One region of the Pseudomonas sp. L5B5 genome, then DNA from elsewhere that is predicted to be linked to it. Evidence: predicted binding sites of a transcription regulator. Region 1 holds the regulator's gene; each other region holds the start of a gene.

Region 1 (6,153 bases):
GGATGCGGACAGCCTGGCCATGGGCATTGCCCTGCAGGATGTGCCGGAAGGTCTGGTGATTGCTCTGGTGCTGGCGGGGGCGGGGATGTCGCGGGTCAAGGCATTCTTGATTGGTGCGGCGTCAGGCCTGGTGGAGCCGGTCTTTGCCTTGCTCTGTGCCTGGCTGGTGAGCCTGGCGCAGGTGCTGCTGCCCTTGGGCCTGGCCCTGGCGGCGGGGGCGATGCTGCTGGTAGTCACTCATGAAGTGATTCCGGAGTCGCGTCGCAATGGCCATGACAAGCTTGCCAGCCTCGGCCTGTGTATCGGCTTCTGCCTGATGATGGTGATGGACACGGCGCTCTCCTGAGTGCCGTATGGGCCTGGCCCTGGTGGGTTTACTCGCCTTCGTCGAAGTAGTTGTTGATCAGCGCTGCCAGTGCGTCCAGCGCTTCCTGCTCCTGTTCGCCTTCAGTCTTGAGATGGATCTTGGTGCCCTTGCCGGCGGCGAGCATCATCATGGCCATGATGCTCTTGCCGTCGACCATGGACTCCGGGGTTCTGCCGGCGCGGATCTGGCAGGGAAACTTGCCGGCTACGCCGACGAACTTGGCCGAGGCACGGGCGTGCAGGCCCAGTTTGTTGATGATCTCGATTTCCAGAGCTGGCATCGCGGGGTAGATCCTTTCAGCTAAGGTCGCGGTGGCGAACCTGGACGTTCTTCAGGGATTTTTGCAGGACCTGGCCCAGGCGCTCGGTCAGGTATACGGAGCGATGATGCCCGCCAGTGCAGCCGATGGCGATGGTCACGTAGGCGCGATTGCTGGCGGCAAAGCGTGGCAACCACTTGAGCAGGTAGCTGGAGATGTCTTGGAACATCTCTTCCACATCCGGTTGCGCAGCCAGGTATTCGGCCACGGGGGCGTCCAGCCCGGATTGGGCACGCAGTTCGGGCTTCCAGTACGGGTTTGGCAGGCAGCGCACGTCGAACACCAGGTCGGCGTCTACCGGCATGCCACGCTTGAAACCGAAGGACTCGACCAGGAAGGCGGTGCCCGGCTCTGGCTGGTTCAGCAGCCGCAGCTTGATGGTGTCCCGCAACTGGTACAGGTTGAGATTGGTGGTGTTGACCTTGAGGTCGGCCAAGTCGACGATCGGTCCCAGCAGTTGGGTCTCGTCGTGGATGGCCTCGGCCAGTGAACGGTTGGCGCTGCTCAGTGGATGGCGCCGCCGGGTTTCAGAGAAGCGCTTGAGCAGGGTTTCTTCATCGGCGTCCAGATACAGCACGTCACACTGGATGTGCCGGCTGCGAACTTCTTCCAGCAGCTCCGGAAAGCGCGAGAGGTGGCTGGGCAGGTTACGAGCGTCGATGGAAACCGCCACCAGTGGCTGTGCCAGCTCGGTGTGGATCAACGCGCGTTCAGCCAGTTCGGGCAGCAGCCCTGCAGGCAGGTTGTCGATGCAGTAGTAGCCGTGATCCTCGAGAACATCGAGGGCAGTGCTTTTGCCTGAGCCGGAGCGGCCGCTGACGATGATCAAGCGCATGGTTACTGACCGTTCTGTTCGTCCAGCACGACCTGGTACAAGGCTTCGTTGCTGGTGGCGCTGCGCAGCCGGTCACGCACTTCCTTGCGATCGAGCATGCTGGCAATCTGCCGGAGCAGTTCCAGGTGCGCATCGGTGGCGGCTTCCGGGACCAGCAGGACAAACAGCAGGTCCACCGGAGCGCCGTCGATGGCGTCGAAATCGATCGGAGCGTCCAGATGCATCAGCGCGCTGATGGGGGACTCGCAGCCCTTGAGGCGGCAGTGGGGAATGGCGATACCGTTGCCGAAACCGGTGGAGCCGAGTTTCTCGCGGGCGATAAGGCTCTCGAAGACATCCTGCATCTCCAGATCAGGCACTTCACGGCTGATCAGGTTGGCAATTTGTTCGAGGGCGCGTTTTTTACTGCCGCCCGGCACGTTCACCAGGGAACGGCCGGGGGTCAGGATGCTTTCAAGTCGGATCATGGGAGGGGAGTATCAGCGACCCGTGCCTTGGAGAAGGTGGAGTTGCTTTTCCTTATGCTTTTTCAGTTGGCGGTCAAGCTTGTCCGTGAGCAGGTCGATTGCGGCATACATATCGTCATGTTCTGCATTGGCTACGACCTCCCCACCGTGGATGTGCAGGGTCGCCTCGATTTTCTGCTTCAGCTTCTCGACGGCCATGGTGACCTGCACATTGGTAATCTTGTCGAAATGGCGCTCCAACCGGTCGAGTTTTTCGCCGATGTAGACGCGCAGAGGTTCAGTCACTTCAAGTTGGTGTCCACTGATGTTGACTTGCATACAGCTTCTCCTTCGTTGCCAGTGCATAACGCGGCAGGCCGTTTTGCCTGCCACCTAGACTGTGCCTGAAACCTGCTGTACATCGATCCGGCTACCGTGCCGGATCATCGCTTGGCAGATTTCAAACACACTCCGAAACGCTTTGGCCTGCCCGGCGGCTACATCAACCGCTTGCGTTCGCTGGAAGGCGCGATCCCAAGGGATTCGCGGTACTTGGCGACGGTCCGGCGGGCTACCTGAATGCCTTGTGCCTCCAGTAAACCAGCGATCTTGCTGTCACTCAACGGCTTTTTCTGATTTTCCGCAGCCACCAGTTTTTTGATGATTGCGCGGATCGCCGTGGACGAGCATTCACCGCCTTCGGAGGTGCTGACGTGGCTCGAGAAAAAGTATTTCAGTTCATATATGCCCCGTGGGGTATGCATGAATTTTTGCGTGGTCACCCGGGAAATCGTCGATTCATGCATGCCTACTGCCTCGGCAATGTCATGCAGGACCAAGGGCTTCATCGCTTCGTCGCCGTACTCGAGGAAACCGCGTTGATGCTCGACGATCTGGGTGGCGACCTTCATCAGGGTTTCATTGCGGCTCTGCAGGCTCTTGATGAACCAGCGGGCCTCCTGCAACTGGTTTCGCATGAAGGTGTTGTCGGCGCTGGTATCGGCGCGACGCACGAACCCGGCGTACTGGGCGTTGACCCGCAGGCGTGGCACGGATTCCTGGTTCAGCTCCACCAGCCAGCGTTCATTGTCCTTGCGCACGATGACGTCCGGGACTACGTATTCGGCTTCGCTGGACTCGATCTGTGAGCCTGGGCGTGGGTTGAGGCTCTGCACCAGTTCGATGACCTGGCGCAGTTCATCTTCCTTGAGCTTCATGCGACGCATCAGCTGGCTGTAGTCGCGGCCGCCCAGCAGGTCGATGTAGTCGTTGACCAGGCGCTGGGCCTCTGCCAGCCATGGTGTGCTCGGCGGCAACTGGCGCAGTTGCAGCAGCAGGCACTCGCCCAGGTTGCGGGCGCCGATGCCGGCCGGCTCGAATTGCTGGATGCGGTGCAGCACGGCTTCGACTTCGTCCAGTTCAATGTCCAGATCGGGGTCGAAGGCTTCGAGAACCTCTTCCAGGGTCTCGTCCAGGTAACCCTGGTTGTTGATGCAGTCGATCAGGGTCACTGCGATCAGGCGGTCGGTATCCGACATGGGAGCCAGGTTCAGTTGCCAGAGCAGGTGGCTCTGCAGGCTCTCGCCAGCCGAGGTGCGAGTGGTGAAGTCCCACTCGTCGTCATCGCTGCTGGGCAGGCTACTGGCGCTGGTCTGGTAAACGTCTTCCCAGGCTGTATCCACCGGCAGTTCGTTGGGAATGCGTTCGCTCCACTCGCCTTCCTCGAGGTTATCCACCGTCGGGGCGGTTTCCTGGTAGGAGGGTTCCTGGATCTCGGTGTTGGGTTTGGACTCGGTGTTGTCGGCCAGGGGGTCGCTGTTGTCGAAGTCGTCGCCTTCTTCCTGGCGTTCGAGCATCGGATTGGACTCCAGAGCCTCCTGGATTTCCTGTTGCAGGTCCAGGGTCGACAGTTGGAGCAGGCGGATGGCCTGTTGCAGCTGAGGTGTCATCGTCAGCTGCTGGCCCATTCTCAGGACTAGCGATGGTTTCATGGCAGGGGCTTAACACCTTAATTGCCGGCGCACATGCGCCATCCACTACAGGGCGCCGAAGCGCCAAACATAAGCAAATTATATGCCTGAAACTGAAGTGTTTGCCTAGAGCGCTGTAACAATAAAATTTGTAGGGTTTAACGTTCCCGACGCCCTGGCAATGGGCCCAACACCTCAGCCCTTACAGGCGGAACTCATGGCCCAGGTAGACTTCCTTGACCAGTTCGTTGGCCAGGATGGTCGCGGAATCGCCTTCGGCGATCAGTTGTCCGTCGTTGACGATGTAAGCGGTCTCGCAGATGTCCAGGGTCTCGCGGACGTTGTGGTCGGTGATCAGGACGCCGATCCCCTTGGCCTTGAGGTGGTGGATGATCTGCTTGATGTCGCCGACCGAGATCGGGTCCACGCCGGCGAAAGGTTCATCCAGCAGGATGAACTTGGGGGCAGTGGCCAGGGCGCGGGCGATTTCCACGCGGCGGCGCTCGCCACCGGACAGGCTCATGCCGAGGTTGTCGCGGATGTGGTTGATGTGGAACTCCTGCAACAGGCTTTCCAGCTCCTGGCGACGGCCGGCCTTGTCGAGTTCCTTGCGGGTCTCGAGGATGGCCATGATGTTGTCGGCCACCGACAGCTTGCGGAAGATCGAGGCTTCCTGGGGCAGGTAGCCGATGCCGGCGCGAGCACGGCCGTGCATGGGCTGGTGGCTGACATCGAGGTCGTCGATCAGGACCCGGCCCTGGTCGGCCTGGACCAGGCCGACGATCATGTAGAAGCAGGTGGTCTTGCCGGCACCGTTGGGGCCGAGCAGGCCGACGATCTGGCCGCTGTCGATGGACAGGCTGACATCACGCACGACCTGGCGGCTCTTGTAGCTCTTGGCCAGGTGCTGGGCTTTGAGAGTTGCCATTACTGCGCCTTTTGCTCGTCGGTTTTCTTTTTCGGCTGGATGACCATGTCGATCCGCGGACGTGGCGCGGTTACCGCGCTGCCGTTGGCGCGGCCGGCGTTGGCCACTTGCTTGACGGTGTCGTAGACGATCTTCTCGCCTTCGGTGGTGTTGCCGTCGTTGATCACCTTGGCCTTGTCGATCAGCACGATGCGATTTTGCTGGGCATGGTACTGGATGGTCACGGCATAGGCCTGGACCGGCTTCGGATCGGTCTGCTTCTGCAGTTGTTCGAAGTAGGCCAGGTTGCCCACCGAGGTCACCACGTCGATTTCACCGGTCTTGGCCCGGGTGATCGTCACGGTGTTGCCAGTGATCTTCATCGAACCCTGGGTGATGATCACGTCGCCCTTGTAGGTGGCCACGCCGTTCTTGTCATCAAGCTGGGCGTCATCGGCCTGGATGCGGATCGGCTGTTGGCTATCGTTCGGCAGAGCCCAGGCGCTCACGCTTCCCAGTGCTGCGCCCAGACTGAGCAAAATAGGGAGGGTTTTAACGAGCCTCATACTGTCCTCTTACGTTCGATAGCAGGTTCATCCTGCCGTCTTTCAAATACGCTTTCATTCCCTTGGCCGTGGTCACGCCATTGGCGCCGTCGATTCTAACGGCTTGCTCGGTCTGCGCATATTGCTTCTGCGGGAATACTGTCATGCGGCTGGTGGTGACCAGCAGGTTGCGATTTCTTTCGTCGGTGCGGGAAACCCGTACCGAGTCGATCAGTTCGACTTCGGTGCCATCCGGGTTGACCTCGCCGCGCTCGCTCTGGACGTGCCAGGGATAGGTAGTGCCGCGGTACATCTGCAGGTCCGGCTTGGTCAGCAGGGTCACTTCGCTGGCCTTGACATGCTCGACCTTGTCCGAAGTCATCTCGTATTGCTGCTTGCCGTCGGGCAGGTATTGCACGCTGCGTGCGTTGATCACGAAATAGTCGATGGCGCTTTCGTCAACCTGCACGACAGGCTTGTCGAGAAAACGCTCGGGGCTGATGTTCCAGTAGCCGACCGCCGCGAACAGCAGGGCGATGGTCCCGAAGATCAGGATGTTGCGAATCTTTTTGCTCAACATTGGCGGGACCCTATAGATAAGCAGCGTTGGCTGCTTCGAGGCGGTCCTGGGCTTGCAGGATCAGTTCGCAGAACTCGCGGGCGGCGCCTTCACCACCTCGCGTCGTGGTAATGCCATGGGCATGCTCGCGGACGAAGGGGGCTGCGTTGGCGACCGCCATGCCCAGTCCGACACGGCGGATCAC
Region 2 (6,153 bases), 620 kb from region 1:
AGCACCGAGGTTGTCGAACAGGTCGAAGATCTGGTCCAGAACCCAGTCAGGACGAGCGCCCGGACGGTCGACCTTGTTGATTACCACGATCGGACGCAGGCCGGCTTCGAAAGCCTTCTTGGTCACGAAACGGGTTTGCGGCATAGGGCCGTCTTGAGCGTCAACCAGCAGCAGAACGGAGTCGACCATCGACATTACACGTTCAACTTCGCCGCCGAAGTCGGCGTGGCCCGGGGTGTCCACGATGTTGATGTGGTAGCCGTTCCAGTTGATGGCGGTGTTTTTAGCCAGGATGGTAATGCCGCGCTCTTTTTCCTGGTCGTTGGAGTCCATCACGCGCTCGTCGTTGAGCTCGTTGCGCTCCAGGGTGCCGGATTGACGCAGGAGTTTGTCTACCAGGGTGGTCTTACCATGGTCAACGTGGGCGATGATGGCGATGTTGCGTAGATTTTCGATCACTTGTGTATCTCGATCAGAGGATTCGGTGTGCTGACCAATGCGGGCAGCGATGGACAGTAGATTCAGGCCTTGCCGTTACAGCTTGACGGCGGCGTCGGGGGGCCGGTGACGCAAGCCACAGGCGAACAGCCCCGGGCATTTAGCTCGGTCTATAAACGCGCACATTGGCATGTCCCTCGCTGAGCAGATGGTGAGCATGCAGGCGACTCATGACGCCTTTGTCGCAATACAGCAGGTACTGGCGGTTGGGATCCAGTTCCTTGAAACGAGCGTTCACCGCATAGAACGGCAACGCTTGCACTTCGATCCCCGACAGTTCCAGCGGATCGTCTTCCTGGGCATCCGGATGGCGGATGTCGATGACGATCTGGCCGGCCAGGGCTTCGTCGACTTCCTCGACCTTGAGGTCCTGGCCCAGCTCGTCGATCACTCGATCGATCGGCACCAGCTTGGCCCGCTCGATAGCACGCTCGAGCACGGCCATGTCGAATTCTTTCTCTTCATGCTCGACGCGATGGCGCTTGGCATTGGTCTTGGGGTTCACCGAGATGACCCCGCAGTACTCCGGCATGTGCTTGGCGAAGTCAGCGGTGCCAATCTGGTTGGCCAGGTCGATGATGTCCTGCTTGTGGCTGGCGATCAGCGGCCGCAGCACCAGCTTGTCGGTCACGCAGTCGATCACGGACAGGTTCGGCAGGGTCTGGCTGGACACCTGGGAAATCGCCTCGCCGGTCACCAGCGCGTCGATGTGCAGGCGTTCGGCGATGCTCGACGCGGCACGCAACATCATACGCTTCAAGATGACGCCCATATGACTGTCGTCGACCTTGCCAAGGATCTCGCCGAGCACTTCCTCGAACGGCACGCTGACGAACAGCACCCGCTGGGAGCTGCCGTACTTCTTCCAAATATAGTGCGCGACTTCCATCACGCCCAGTTCATGGGCACGTCCACCCAGGTTGAAGAAGCAGAAATGCCCCATCAGGCCGCGGCGCATGATCTGGTAGGCCGCCACAGTGGAGTCGAAACCACCGGACATCAGCACCAGGGTCTGTTCCAGGGCACCCAGCGGATAACCACCGATGCCGTTGTGCTGGCTATGGATCACGAACAACCGTTGGTCGCGAATTTCCATTCGCACTTCGATCTGCGGCTCTTTAAGGGAAATTCCCGCCGCACCGCACTGCCGGCGCAACTGGCTGCCGACGTACTTTTCCACATCCATGGAACTGAATTCATGCTTGCCGGCACGCTTGCAGCGCACGGCGAAAACCTTGCCCGAGAGGGCATCGCCAAAGTGCTGCTTGCACTTGGCGACGATATCGTCGAAGTCACCCAGGGGGTACTCGTCGACCTGCAGAAAATGCGCGATGCCGGGCATGCAGCACAGGCGCTCGGTCATGTCCTTCAGGGCCTTGGGCTCGCTGACGGCGGTTTCCAGCTCGAGGTTGTCCCATACACCATTGACCACCACGGCCGGGTCCAGGTCGCGGAGCACGGCACGGATGTTCTTGGCCAGCTGGCGGATGAAACGCGTCCGAACCGGGCGGCTCTTGATGGTGATTTCCGGGAAAACTTTAACGATTAGTTTCATGAAAACAGCGCGCGCTAGGCCAGCCGAAAAAGGGGGGCGCGGATTATAGCGGAAATTGCTCAAGGTTTAACCAGTTAATGTGCAGAAGGTTTTCAGTGCACCAAAACGGGTCATTTATTCAAATAAGCGCTACATTGCAGTGCGCAAAATGCCGGCGTTTGCGCCCATGGGTCGCATAAAGCCTGATTTTGGCGCACAAAACCCATCCCAGGGCACTGGCATGCAATTTGCTCCCTTGTGAGGCAGGTTGCCATGGCAGAGTATTCGCGCCGGCATCACCCACATTCTAAGGGCACTCCAACATCAAGCCCGAAGCCACCCCGGAGGACACTATGTCGAAGTCGGTTCAACTCATCAAAGATCATGACGTCAAGTGGATTGATCTGCGCTTCACAGACACCAAGGGCACTCAACATCACGTGACCATGCCGGCTCGTGATGCACTGGATGACGACTTCTTCGAAGCGGGCAAGATGTTCGACGGCTCCTCCATCGCTGGCTGGAAAGGCATCGAAGCCTCCGACATGATCCTGATGCCGGACGACGAAACCGCCGTACTGGATCCGTTCACCGAAGAACCGACCCTGATCCTGGTGTGCGACATCATCGAGCCTTCGAGCATGCAGGGCTACGACCGCGACCCGCGCGCGATCGCCAAGCGCGCCGAAGAGCACCTGAAAGCCACCGGTATCGGCGACACCGTATTCGCAGGCCCTGAGCCTGAGTTCTTCATCTTCGACCAGGTGAAGTTCAAGTCCGACATCTCCGGCTCGATGTTCAAGATCTACTCCGAGCAAGGCTCGTGGATGTCCGACCAGGACGTGGAAGGCGGCAACAAGGGCCACCGTCCAGGCATCAAGGGCGGCTACTTCCCGGTTCCACCGTTCGACCACGACCACGAAATCCGTACCTCCATGTGCAACGCACTGGAAGAAATGGGCCTGACCGTCGAAGTTCACCACCACGAAGTGGCAACTGCCGGCCAGAACGAAATCGGCGTCAAGTTCAACACCCTGGTGAAGAAGGCCGACGAAACCCAGACCCTGAAGTACGTCGTGCACAACGTGGCCGACGCCTACGGCCGTACCGCCACCTTCATGCCCAAGCCACTGTACGGTGACAACGGCTCGGGCATGCACGTGCACATGTCGATCTGGAAAGACGGCAAGAACACCTTCGCAGGTGAAGGTTATGCCGGCCTGTCCGACACCGCCCTGTACTTCATCGGCGGCATCATCAAGCACGGCAAGGCCCTGAACGGCTTCACCAACCCGGCCACCAACTCCTACAAGCGCCTGGTTCCAGGCTTCGAAGCTCCGGTAATGCTGGCCTACTCGGCTCGCAACCGCTCCGCTTCGATCCGCATTCCTTACGTGTCGAGCCCTAAAGCCCGCCGTATCGAAGCACGCTTCCCGGACCCGGCTGCCAACCCGTACCTGTGCTTCGCTGCACTGCTGATGGCCGGCCTGGATGGTATTCAGAACAAGATCCACCCTGGCGATGCCGCTGACAAAAACCTGTACGACCTGCCGCCTGAAGAGGCGAAAGAGATCCCACAGGTTTGCGGCAGCCTGAAGGAAGCCCTGGAAGAGCTGGACAAGGGCCGTGCGTTCCTGACCAAGGGCGGCGTGTTCAGCGACGATTTCATCGACGCCTACATCGCCCTGAAAAGCGAAGAAGAAATCAAGGTTCGCACCTTCGTGCACCCACTGGAATACGAGCTGTACTACAGCTGCTGATCCGGTAGCGCTCGCACAAGCGGCGTGATCGAGAGGCCTCCTTCGGGAGGCCTTTTTCATGCCCGCCAGAAAGTGCCCGGGGATTTTTCATGGGCGCACCGCCCGCTTGCAGGCATCATGGCCAGCCCCCTTACCTACCCGGGAGCCCGCAGATGAAGTCGTCCCTGAACCTGTTTTTTGTCCTGGCCTGCGCCCTGCTCGCCAGCCTGGCCCGGGCCGATGACGCCCCCGCCAGCCTCGCCCCCTTGCTGGGCAGCATCGGCGCACGCCTGGCACTTGCCGACCAGGTGGCCCTGAGCAAATGGGACAGCCACAAGGCCGTGGAAGACCGACCGCGCGAGCAGCAGGTGATCGCAGGCGCCACGGCCCAGGCCATCCGCCATGGCCTGGATGAGGCTACGGTCGGGCAATTCTTCGCGGCGCAGATCGAGGCCAACAAGCTGGTGCAGTACGCCAGGCTTTCGGCCTGGCACCTGCAAGGCCAGGCACCGGACACACCACGCCAGACGCTGGCCGGGCAGATCCGCACGCAACTCGATCAGCTGCAAGAGCGCCTGCTGCAACAACTCGCCGCCTTCGCCCCCTCCCGCACCGACCCTCGATGCCCGCAGTGGCTGGCCCGGGCCAACCAGGCCAGCGATGTGGACCCTCTCCGGCAACTGGCGATGATCCGCGCCACCGCCGAGTTATGTGTGTTCAAAGATTAACCAGGCCCGCTGCGTACCCGGCGCGCCCTATGCTGGGGGCTCTCCAGGAGGATCGGGATCATGCGCGTCGCGGCTTTTTGCCTGTTGTGGATAATCATGCTGCCGGCCAGTGCAGCCCTCTATCGCTATATAGATGACGAAGGCCATCGCACCTTCAGCGACCGGCCACCGGGCGATTCGCCGCTGGCGATCGAGGAGCCGGCCGGCGGCTTGATCCGGGCGCCGATCGTGCGCCCCTCGCCCATCGCTTCGCCGCCCCGGCGAAAGCCCTACACACAAATCCGACTCGACGGCATCACGGACCAGGAAACCCTGCGGGCCAACAATGGCAGCCTGCGCATCCGGGCCCGGCTGCAACCGCCACTGCAGCCGTCCCATCGCCTGCGTCTGGTGCTGGACGGCGAGCCTCATGGCAGTCCCGGCCGGGGACCTCAGCTGCAACTGGAGAACCTCGATCGCGGCCGGCATCGCCTGGTACTGCAGGTTCTGGAGGGCGAGCGAGTCTTGCAGCAAAGCCCGGAGATCGTGTTCGTCCTGCTGCGCGTCCATCGTTGAACGCAGCTCAGGCCACCGCCGGGCTCCCCTGCGCGGCCTGGAGCATGCGTCGCTCGTGCTCCAGCAGCCAGCGCTTGCGCCACAGACCGCCGCCATAGCCAGTCAGGGAACCATCAGCGCCGATCACCCGATGGCAGGCGATGACGATGGAAATCTGGTTGGCCCCATTGGCCCGAGCCACTGCCCGCACCGCTGTCGGCGAGCCGATCTGCCGTGCCACCTCGGCGTAGCTGCACGTGCTGCCTGGGGGAATCGCGCGCAGCGCCTGCCAGACCGTACGGGTAAAGGCCGAGGCGTTCATCGCCAGCGGTGTGGCGAAATGCACCGCGTCGCCGGCGAAGTAGCGTTGCAATTCGGCCTCGATCTGATCGATGGGAGCAAAACGCCCGAAGCCTATGCTCGAACCACTGCTCTTTTGCAGGCTCTGCAGTTCGCTGGCCAGCGCCGGGCGATCGAAGAACTCCAGCAGATGCAGGACCTGGGCATCCGCCACCGCCAGCATCACCCCGATGGGCGTCTGCAGCCAATCGACCTTGAGCAGTTCCCGGCCCCGCAGGTTCGACGGCGGCTGGCCCGCCAGACGGCCGAAGGCACGACGAAAGCCACTGTCGGAGTCGAACCCGGCGCTGATCTGCGCCTCGATCACCGACTCTCCGCAAGACAGCTGCTGCATGCCCTGGCCCATGCGTCGCAGGCGCGCCATTTCCAGAAAGGTGACACCGAAATAGCGCTTGAATGCGCGGCGCACGGTGGACGGGTCCAGCCCCAGGGCGATCAGGTCGTCTTCATGCCAGCGACGCTCCGGGTCGCCGCCCAACTGTTCGAGCAGGGTCTTCACCCAAGGCTCCTGGACCCCGGCCCGCTCCAGTGGGCGACAGCGCAGGCAGGCACGGAATCCCGCTTCGACACAGCCCTTGATGGAGCCGAAGAACATCGTGTTCTCGCGCTTGGGCTTGCGTGCGGCGCAGGTCAGGCGGCAGAACACGCCGGTGCTCTTCACCCCGACAAAGGCAAAGCCTTCATAGGCCGGGTCCCGCGCCAGCAGCGCCTGATACAGGGTGTCGTCGTCGGGAAGCTGGAACAGCAGAGGGGCATTTTC
Region 3 (6,153 bases), 2.1 Mb from region 1:
CCGCATCAACCTGATGCAGCCCTATGCCCGTTTCATCATCAACGATGACCGCACCACCAACGTCGATGACCTGCTGATCCCGCAGCCGGCAAGCAGTGCCGGCAAGTCCACGGCGAAACCGGCCGCCAGTTCCAGCAAGCCACTGGGCATTCACATCGGCGAAATCGCCATCAATGATGGTTCGGCGAACTTCGCCGACCTGACCCTGACCCCCAACTTCGCCACGGCGGTCCAGCAGCTCAACGGCCGCATCGGTACCATCGACAGCCGCCAGGCCAAGCCGGCGGACGTCGACGTCAAGGGCAAGGTCGATCGTTATGCTCCGGTGACCATCAAGGGCAGCGTCAATCCTTTCGACCCGATGTCAGCTCTGGATATCGCCACCAGCTTCAAGCGGGTGGAGCTGACCACCCTGACCCCCTACTCCGGCAAGTTCGCAGGCTTTCGCATCCGCAAGGGCCGGCTCAACCTCGATCTGCACTACATGATCACCAAAGGCCAGCTCAAGGCCGAGAACAAGCTGGTGGTCGAACAATTGCAGCTGGGGGAAAAGGTCGACAGCCCGGACGCCGTGGACCTGCCAATCCGCCTGGCAGTCGCCCTGCTCAAGGACACCGACGGCAAGATCTCCATCGAGCTGCCAATCTCCGGCGACCTGAACAATCCACAGTTCAGCGTCATGCCGATCGTCTGGCAGACCCTGCGCAACCTGGTACTGCGTGCGGCCCAGGCACCATTCAAGTTCATCGGTGGCCTGATCACCGGCGGTGGTTCGCAAGACCTCGGCAGCGTGAGCTTCGCCCCCGGCTCCAGCGAACTGAACAAGGAGTCCGAATCGTCCCTGACCACCCTGGCTAAAGCCCTTCAGGAGCGCCCGACCCTGCGCCTGGAGATCGAAGGCACCAGCGCCCAGAGCAGCGACGGCCCGTTGATTGCCGAGCAGCGCCTGGAGCGTGAGTACCAGTACAACTACTACAAGATCCTCCAGCGCCGTGGCGACAAGGTCCCGGCCCAGGCTTCACTGCTGAAGGTGCCCGATGATGAGAAGGCGCCATTGCTGGAAGGCATCTACCGCACCCGCCTGAAGCAGCAGCCACCGGCAGAATGGAATGAGCTCGGCCGCGACGAACGTAGCGCCAAACTGCGCGAGGGCTTGATCAAGTTCTGGGGGGCCAGCGAAGTGTTGCTGCGCCAACTGGGCCAGGAACGGGCCAGCAGCATCAAGGACTTCCTGGTAGACAAAGGTCAACTGGCCGACGACCGGGTCTACTTCATCGATGCCAACCTGGGTCAGGCCGAAAGCAACGGCAACGTCATCACGTCGATGCACCTGGACAGCGAATGAGTCATACACCGGGCCCACGCCCGGTGCTCCCTTTGCGCTAGGCACGTGCAACCATCAAACCCCGCCCAATAGAACAGGCCCCGACACATGTGCCGGGGCCTGTAATGATCACATCCTTGTGATCTTCCGCATGAACCCTTGAAGGAAGCGGCAGGCCTCTTGCCTGCCGCATCCTGCGCCTGTTCAGACTGGAGGCGACTCTTACTCGGCTTTCAGGCCGTCAGCGGAGACTGCCTTCACGCCCTTGATTTTCTTGGTGATTGCTACCGCCGTGGCTTTTTGCGCTTCGGTGATAGCTACAGTGGACGACAGCGATACGACGCCCTTGTTGGTTTCGACCTTGATGTCGGTGCCAGGAATGCCTTTCTCGGTTACCAGGTCGCTTTTCACTTTGGTGGTGATCCAGGTATCGGAGGTGGCCTCTTTGGCCTTGGTCACTTCACCGGCAGCCACCACCATCGGGGTTTGGGTGCCTTGGGTGGACTGCGCAAAGGCTGCGTTGGCCATGGTCAGGGTCAGAGCGGTAGCAGTTGCAGCAGCAATAGCGAACTTCTTCATACGAGTAACTCCTGTTTTTCTGGAAAGCCTGCGCCGTGTCCTGGCAGCAGGGTTATCAGGGATATTGCAGGTGCTGTGCCAAACTTATATCCGTAAAAATATTCAATAAAATCATATAGTTAAATAAAACAGGAAAAATTTTCATCATGCAAAATGCATGATGAACCGCTTCCCTGCGTGCAAGTTGCGAGTTTTTTCACGATGGTGAGCCCGGGCTCATGCTCCCTGCACCTCGCAACCTTTGGGGGCATAGTCGACCTCCACCGTGGTAGAGCAGCTCCAGCCGGCCGTTGCCGAGCGGGTCAGGGTCAGGCTCTTGTCCAGCACGGGGCCCGGGGCGTTGAGGATGATGCAGCCGATACTGCCCTCCCCGGTAGCCGCCGTGCCCGTCGCGCTCATCCGGCAATTGGCTGTCTGCGCCGTACCTCCAGCCAGCGCCAGGGTCGGATCAGTGCCCTGGCCCAGCAGGTCCTCCATCCCGGCCTTGAGGGCCGAGGCCTCCGCCAGCGCAGCGGTGACCTTGGCCCGCGCTTGATACTTGGCATACAACGGCATCGCCACCATGGCGAGGATGCCGATGATCGCGACCACCACCAGCAATTCGATCAGGGTAAAACCTGCTTGTTTTTTCATGAGTGCCTCCTGGCATGAACGAAAGTTGCAAGAACGGCCGCAAGGGCCACCAAGGGCAGAGCAGGCTCCGTGCCAGGGCAAGACCCAATGAATACGCGGGCCCCCGGCTGGTGGCTCAAGCGTCTGAGTGCCAGGAGTTGCATTAACTGACAAATTTCGTCAGCTCCTGACGTTATTCGGCAGCTTCCCGAGACTAGGCTTCGACAGGTACAGGCATGCCCTGACGCTGGCTCGCCGGCGAGCAGCGCACCTCCCTCCGTCGGATCAAGGACCGAACCATGACGGCACCAATTCCTGCCCCAGCAGCCAGCGTTTACCTCTGGCAAGGCACCAATCACCAGGGACAGGTCATGCAGGGCGAATTGAGTGCTGCCAGCCCGGCGTTGGCCAGGGCCCGCCTGCGCAGGCAGGGCATCATTGCGACGCGGATTCGACGCAAGCCCCGGAGGTTGCTCCAGCTGGGACAACGGATCAGGCCCCGGGATATCGCCCTGTTCACCCGGCAGTTGGCAACACTGTTCCAGGCCGGCGTACCGCTGCTGCAGTCCTTGGAAATCATCGCCGAACATTTCGATCAGCCGCTGATGCGCCAATTGCTGGCCAGCCTCAAGCGCGATATCGAGGCCGGCTCCAGCCTGGCCAGTGCACTGCGCCGACACCCGCGCCATTTCGACCCGCTGTACTGCAACCTGGTGGATGCGGGTGAACAGGCCGGAGCCCTGGACAACCTGCTCGAGCGCATCGCCACCTACAAGGAGAAGAGCGAGCGCCTCAAGGCCCGACTGCACAAGGCGATGGTCTATCCCTTGGCGGTGATCGCGGTGGCAATCATCGTCAGCAGTATCCTGCTGCTCAAGGTCGTCCCGCAGTTCCAGAGCCTGTTCGCCGGTTTCAACGCACAACTGCCGCTGCTGACTCGCGGGGTCATCAGCCTCTCGCATTTCATCCAGGACCACGGCGCGGGCCTTCTGGCCACCTGCCTGGGGCTGGGATTCGGTGCACGCCTGGCTTTTCGACGCTCCTCGCGCCTGCGCGATGGACTGGATGCCGGCCTGTTGCGCCTGCCGCTCACCGGCCCCTTGCTGCACAAGGCTGCCGTGGCCCGCCTGGCCCGGACCTTGGCCACCACGTTCGCCGCTGGTGTGCCACTGATCCAGGCTCTGGAGTATGCCGCGGGAGCCAGTGGCAACAACGTGCACCGTCAGGCGGTGGAGCGCATCCGCCTGCAGGTCGCCAGCGGCATGCAACTGAACTTCGCCATGCGCGCCAGCGGCGTCTTTCCCGCGATGGCGATCCAGATGACCGCCATCGGCGAAGAGTCCGGAACCCTCGATCATCTGCTGGAAAAGGTCGCCGTGCATTATGAGGCCGAGGTGGACAACCTGGTGGACAGCCTGGCCAGTCTCATGGAGCCTTTGATCATGGTCGTCCTGGGCAGTATCGTCGGTGCCCTGGTGCTGGCCATGTACCTGCCCATCTTCCAACTCGGTACAGCGATCTGAACATGTCCTTGACTGAAATCCTGAGTCTTTATCCCCTGGCGTTCGTGTTGGCGTCCCTGGTGCTGGGACTGATCGTCGGCAGTTTCATCAACGTGCTGGCCTGGCGCCTGCCACGAATGCTCGAGCGGGACTGGCGAGCCCAGGCCCACGAAATCCTCGGGCTGACGCCGGAGCCTGCGGCCGCCCCCTACAACCTGCTGCTGCCCCACTCCCATTGTCCGCATTGCGCACATCCGATTCGCCCCTGGCACAACATCCCAGTGCTCAGCTACCTGTGCCTGGGTGGCCGCTGCGCCCACTGCAAAACCCGCATCAGCATGCGTTATCCCCTGACCGAGCTGGCCTGCGGCCTGGTCTCGGCGTTCGTTGCCTGGCATTTCGGTTTCGGGTGGACGGCCGGCCTTCTGTTGCTGTTGAGCTGGGGCTTGCTGGCCATGAGCCTGATCGATGCCGACCATCAGTTGCTGCCGGACGTACTGGTATTGCCGCTGCTGTGGCTTGGGTTGCTCGTCAACAGCTTCGGCCTGCTGACGAGCCTGGCGGACGCCCTGTGGGGGGCCGTGATCGGCTACCTGCTTTTGTGGTCGGTGTTCTGGCTGTTCAAGCTGGCGACCGGCAAGGACGGCATGGGTCATGGCGACTTCAAGCTGCTGGCCATGCTGGGGGCCTGGGGCGGCTGGCAGATCCTGCCGCTGACATTGCTGCTGGCGTCCCTGGCTGGAGCCCTGATCGGCAGCGTCCTTCTGCGCCTGCGCCAGGCTAGGGTCTCGAGCCCTATCCCTTTTGGCCCCTTTCTGGCCATTGCCGGCTGGATTGCGCTGCTCTGGGGTGGTCAAATAACCGACTTCTATTTGCAGTTTGTCGGTTTCCAATGACTCGCTCCGTTAACACTCCCTGGATCCTCGGCCTTACCGGCGGGATCGGCAGCGGCAAAAGCGCCGCGGCCCAGCACTTCATCGACCTGGGAATCCATGTGGTCGATGCCGATCATGCCGCCCGCTGGGTGGTGGAACCAGGACGGCCGGCCCTGGAACAGATCGCCCGGCACTTCGGTGACGGCGTGCTGCAAGCCGATGGTCAGCTGGACCGCGCAGCCCTACGCCAGCTGATCTTCGAAGACCCGCAACAGCGGCGCTGGCTGGAGACCCTGCTGCACCCGCTGATCGCCGAGGAGATTGCCAGCCACCTGGCCCGTGCCCAATCGCCTTATGCAATCCTGGTATCACCGTTGCTGGTGGAGTCGGGACAGGCGCAGATGACCCAGCGGATCCTGGTGATCGATGCGCCCCAGCAATTGCAGATCGAGCGTACCCTGCTGCGTGACCAGGTCAGCGAACAGCAGGTCCAGGCCATTCTCCAGGCCCAGGCCAGTCGCGAGGAACGGCTACGCCATGCCGACGATGTGCTGGTCAATGATCGCGACCGTGCCTGGTTGCACAGCGAAGTCGAACGTCTGCATCACTTTTATCTAACTTTGCGTGGAGGCCAGTCATGAGCCAACCCCTGACCGTCGAATGCCCAACCTGTGGCGCCCCTGTGGAATGGAATCCGGCCAACATTAACCGGCCATTCTGTTCCGATCGTTGCAAGCTGATCGACCTGGGCGCCTGGGCTGCCGAGGAGCACAAGATTCCAGTGAGCCCGGATGCCGAGGACGAGCTGTTCTCCGAAGAACTGTCGCCCCGGGCCCACTGAGTACCCGCATCGAGGCCGATCAGGGCCGCATAAAGCTGTAGTCCTGATCGTCGTCGAGGTTTTCCGCGAGGAACTGCAACTCATCTGCCAGGTCCTCGATAGTGCGTACGCCCTTGCTCTGCTGCACCACCGCACTGAGCAGGGCCCGCAGGCTCAACCCCGGCTCAAACCCTTCCTGCTGGGCATTTTGCAGACTGTCGCAGACTTCCTGCCGGGCCCACTGGTAAACACTCATGACCGCACTCCTGGGATTTTTGCCGAGCATGCAGCGCGACCTGGCGCCCGCAATTGATATGGATCAAGGGCGCGGGTCCTCGTCTTTCCAGGGTGCCGAAAGGTAGCGGGTACGGTTGAAAGTCTCCAGCCACTCGGGGCAGAACACCACCAGTGCACTGACCACCATGCCGTTGATGAACGCCT

Evidence for each region. Region 1 encodes sigma-54, which starts transcription at its own class of promoters, with help from an activator protein. Its sites were predicted from a motif close to ANTGGCATNNANNTTGCTNT; they were not measured.
Region 2: the regulator sigma-54 is predicted to act here: its motif matches at 2,268-2,287, upstream of glnA (glutamate--ammonia ligase).
Region 3: the regulator sigma-54 is predicted to act here: its motif matches at 2,594-2,613, upstream of LGQ10_RS23870 (pilin).

Annotation. Positions count from the first base shown of each region.
Region 1 is NZ_CP084742.1:3,142,427-3,148,579, reverse strand. It holds gene LGQ10_RS14500 (ZIP family metal transporter) at 1-346, shown strand, start outside; gene LGQ10_RS14495 (HPr family phosphocarrier protein) at 375-647, opposite strand; gene rapZ (RNase adapter RapZ) at 664-1,521, opposite strand; gene ptsN (PTS IIA-like nitrogen regulatory protein PtsN) at 1,524-1,988, opposite strand; gene hpf (ribosome hibernation-promoting factor, HPF/YfiA family) at 2,001-2,306, opposite strand; gene LGQ10_RS14475 (RNA polymerase factor sigma-54) at 2,465-3,958, opposite strand; gene lptB (LPS export ABC transporter ATP-binding protein) at 4,140-4,865, opposite strand; gene lptA (lipopolysaccharide transport periplasmic protein LptA) at 4,865-5,410, opposite strand; gene lptC (LPS export ABC transporter periplasmic protein LptC) at 5,397-5,969, opposite strand; gene LGQ10_RS14455 (KdsC family phosphatase) at 5,980-6,153, opposite strand, start outside.
Region 2 is NZ_CP084742.1:3,761,149-3,767,301, forward strand. It holds gene typA (translational GTPase TypA) at 1-459, opposite strand, end outside; gene thiI (tRNA uracil 4-sulfurtransferase ThiI) at 599-2,053, opposite strand; gene glnA (glutamate--ammonia ligase) at 2,386-3,792, shown strand; gene LGQ10_RS17165 (chorismate mutase) at 3,945-4,499, shown strand; gene LGQ10_RS17170 (DUF4124 domain-containing protein) at 4,560-5,054, shown strand; gene LGQ10_RS17175 (bifunctional transcriptional activator/DNA repair enzyme AdaA) at 5,062-6,153, opposite strand, start outside.
Region 3 is NZ_CP084742.1:5,207,243-5,213,395, reverse strand. It holds gene LGQ10_RS23880 (DUF748 domain-containing protein) at 1-1,345, shown strand, start outside; gene LGQ10_RS23875 (BON domain-containing protein) at 1,547-1,903, opposite strand; gene LGQ10_RS23870 (pilin) at 2,120-2,536, opposite strand; gene LGQ10_RS23865 (type II secretion system F family protein) at 2,815-4,038, shown strand; gene LGQ10_RS23860 (prepilin peptidase) at 4,041-4,913, shown strand; gene coaE (dephospho-CoA kinase) at 4,910-5,533, shown strand; gene yacG (DNA gyrase inhibitor YacG) at 5,530-5,733, shown strand; gene LGQ10_RS23845 (hypothetical protein) at 5,753-5,968, opposite strand; gene LGQ10_RS23840 (energy-coupling factor ABC transporter permease) at 6,032-6,153, opposite strand, start outside.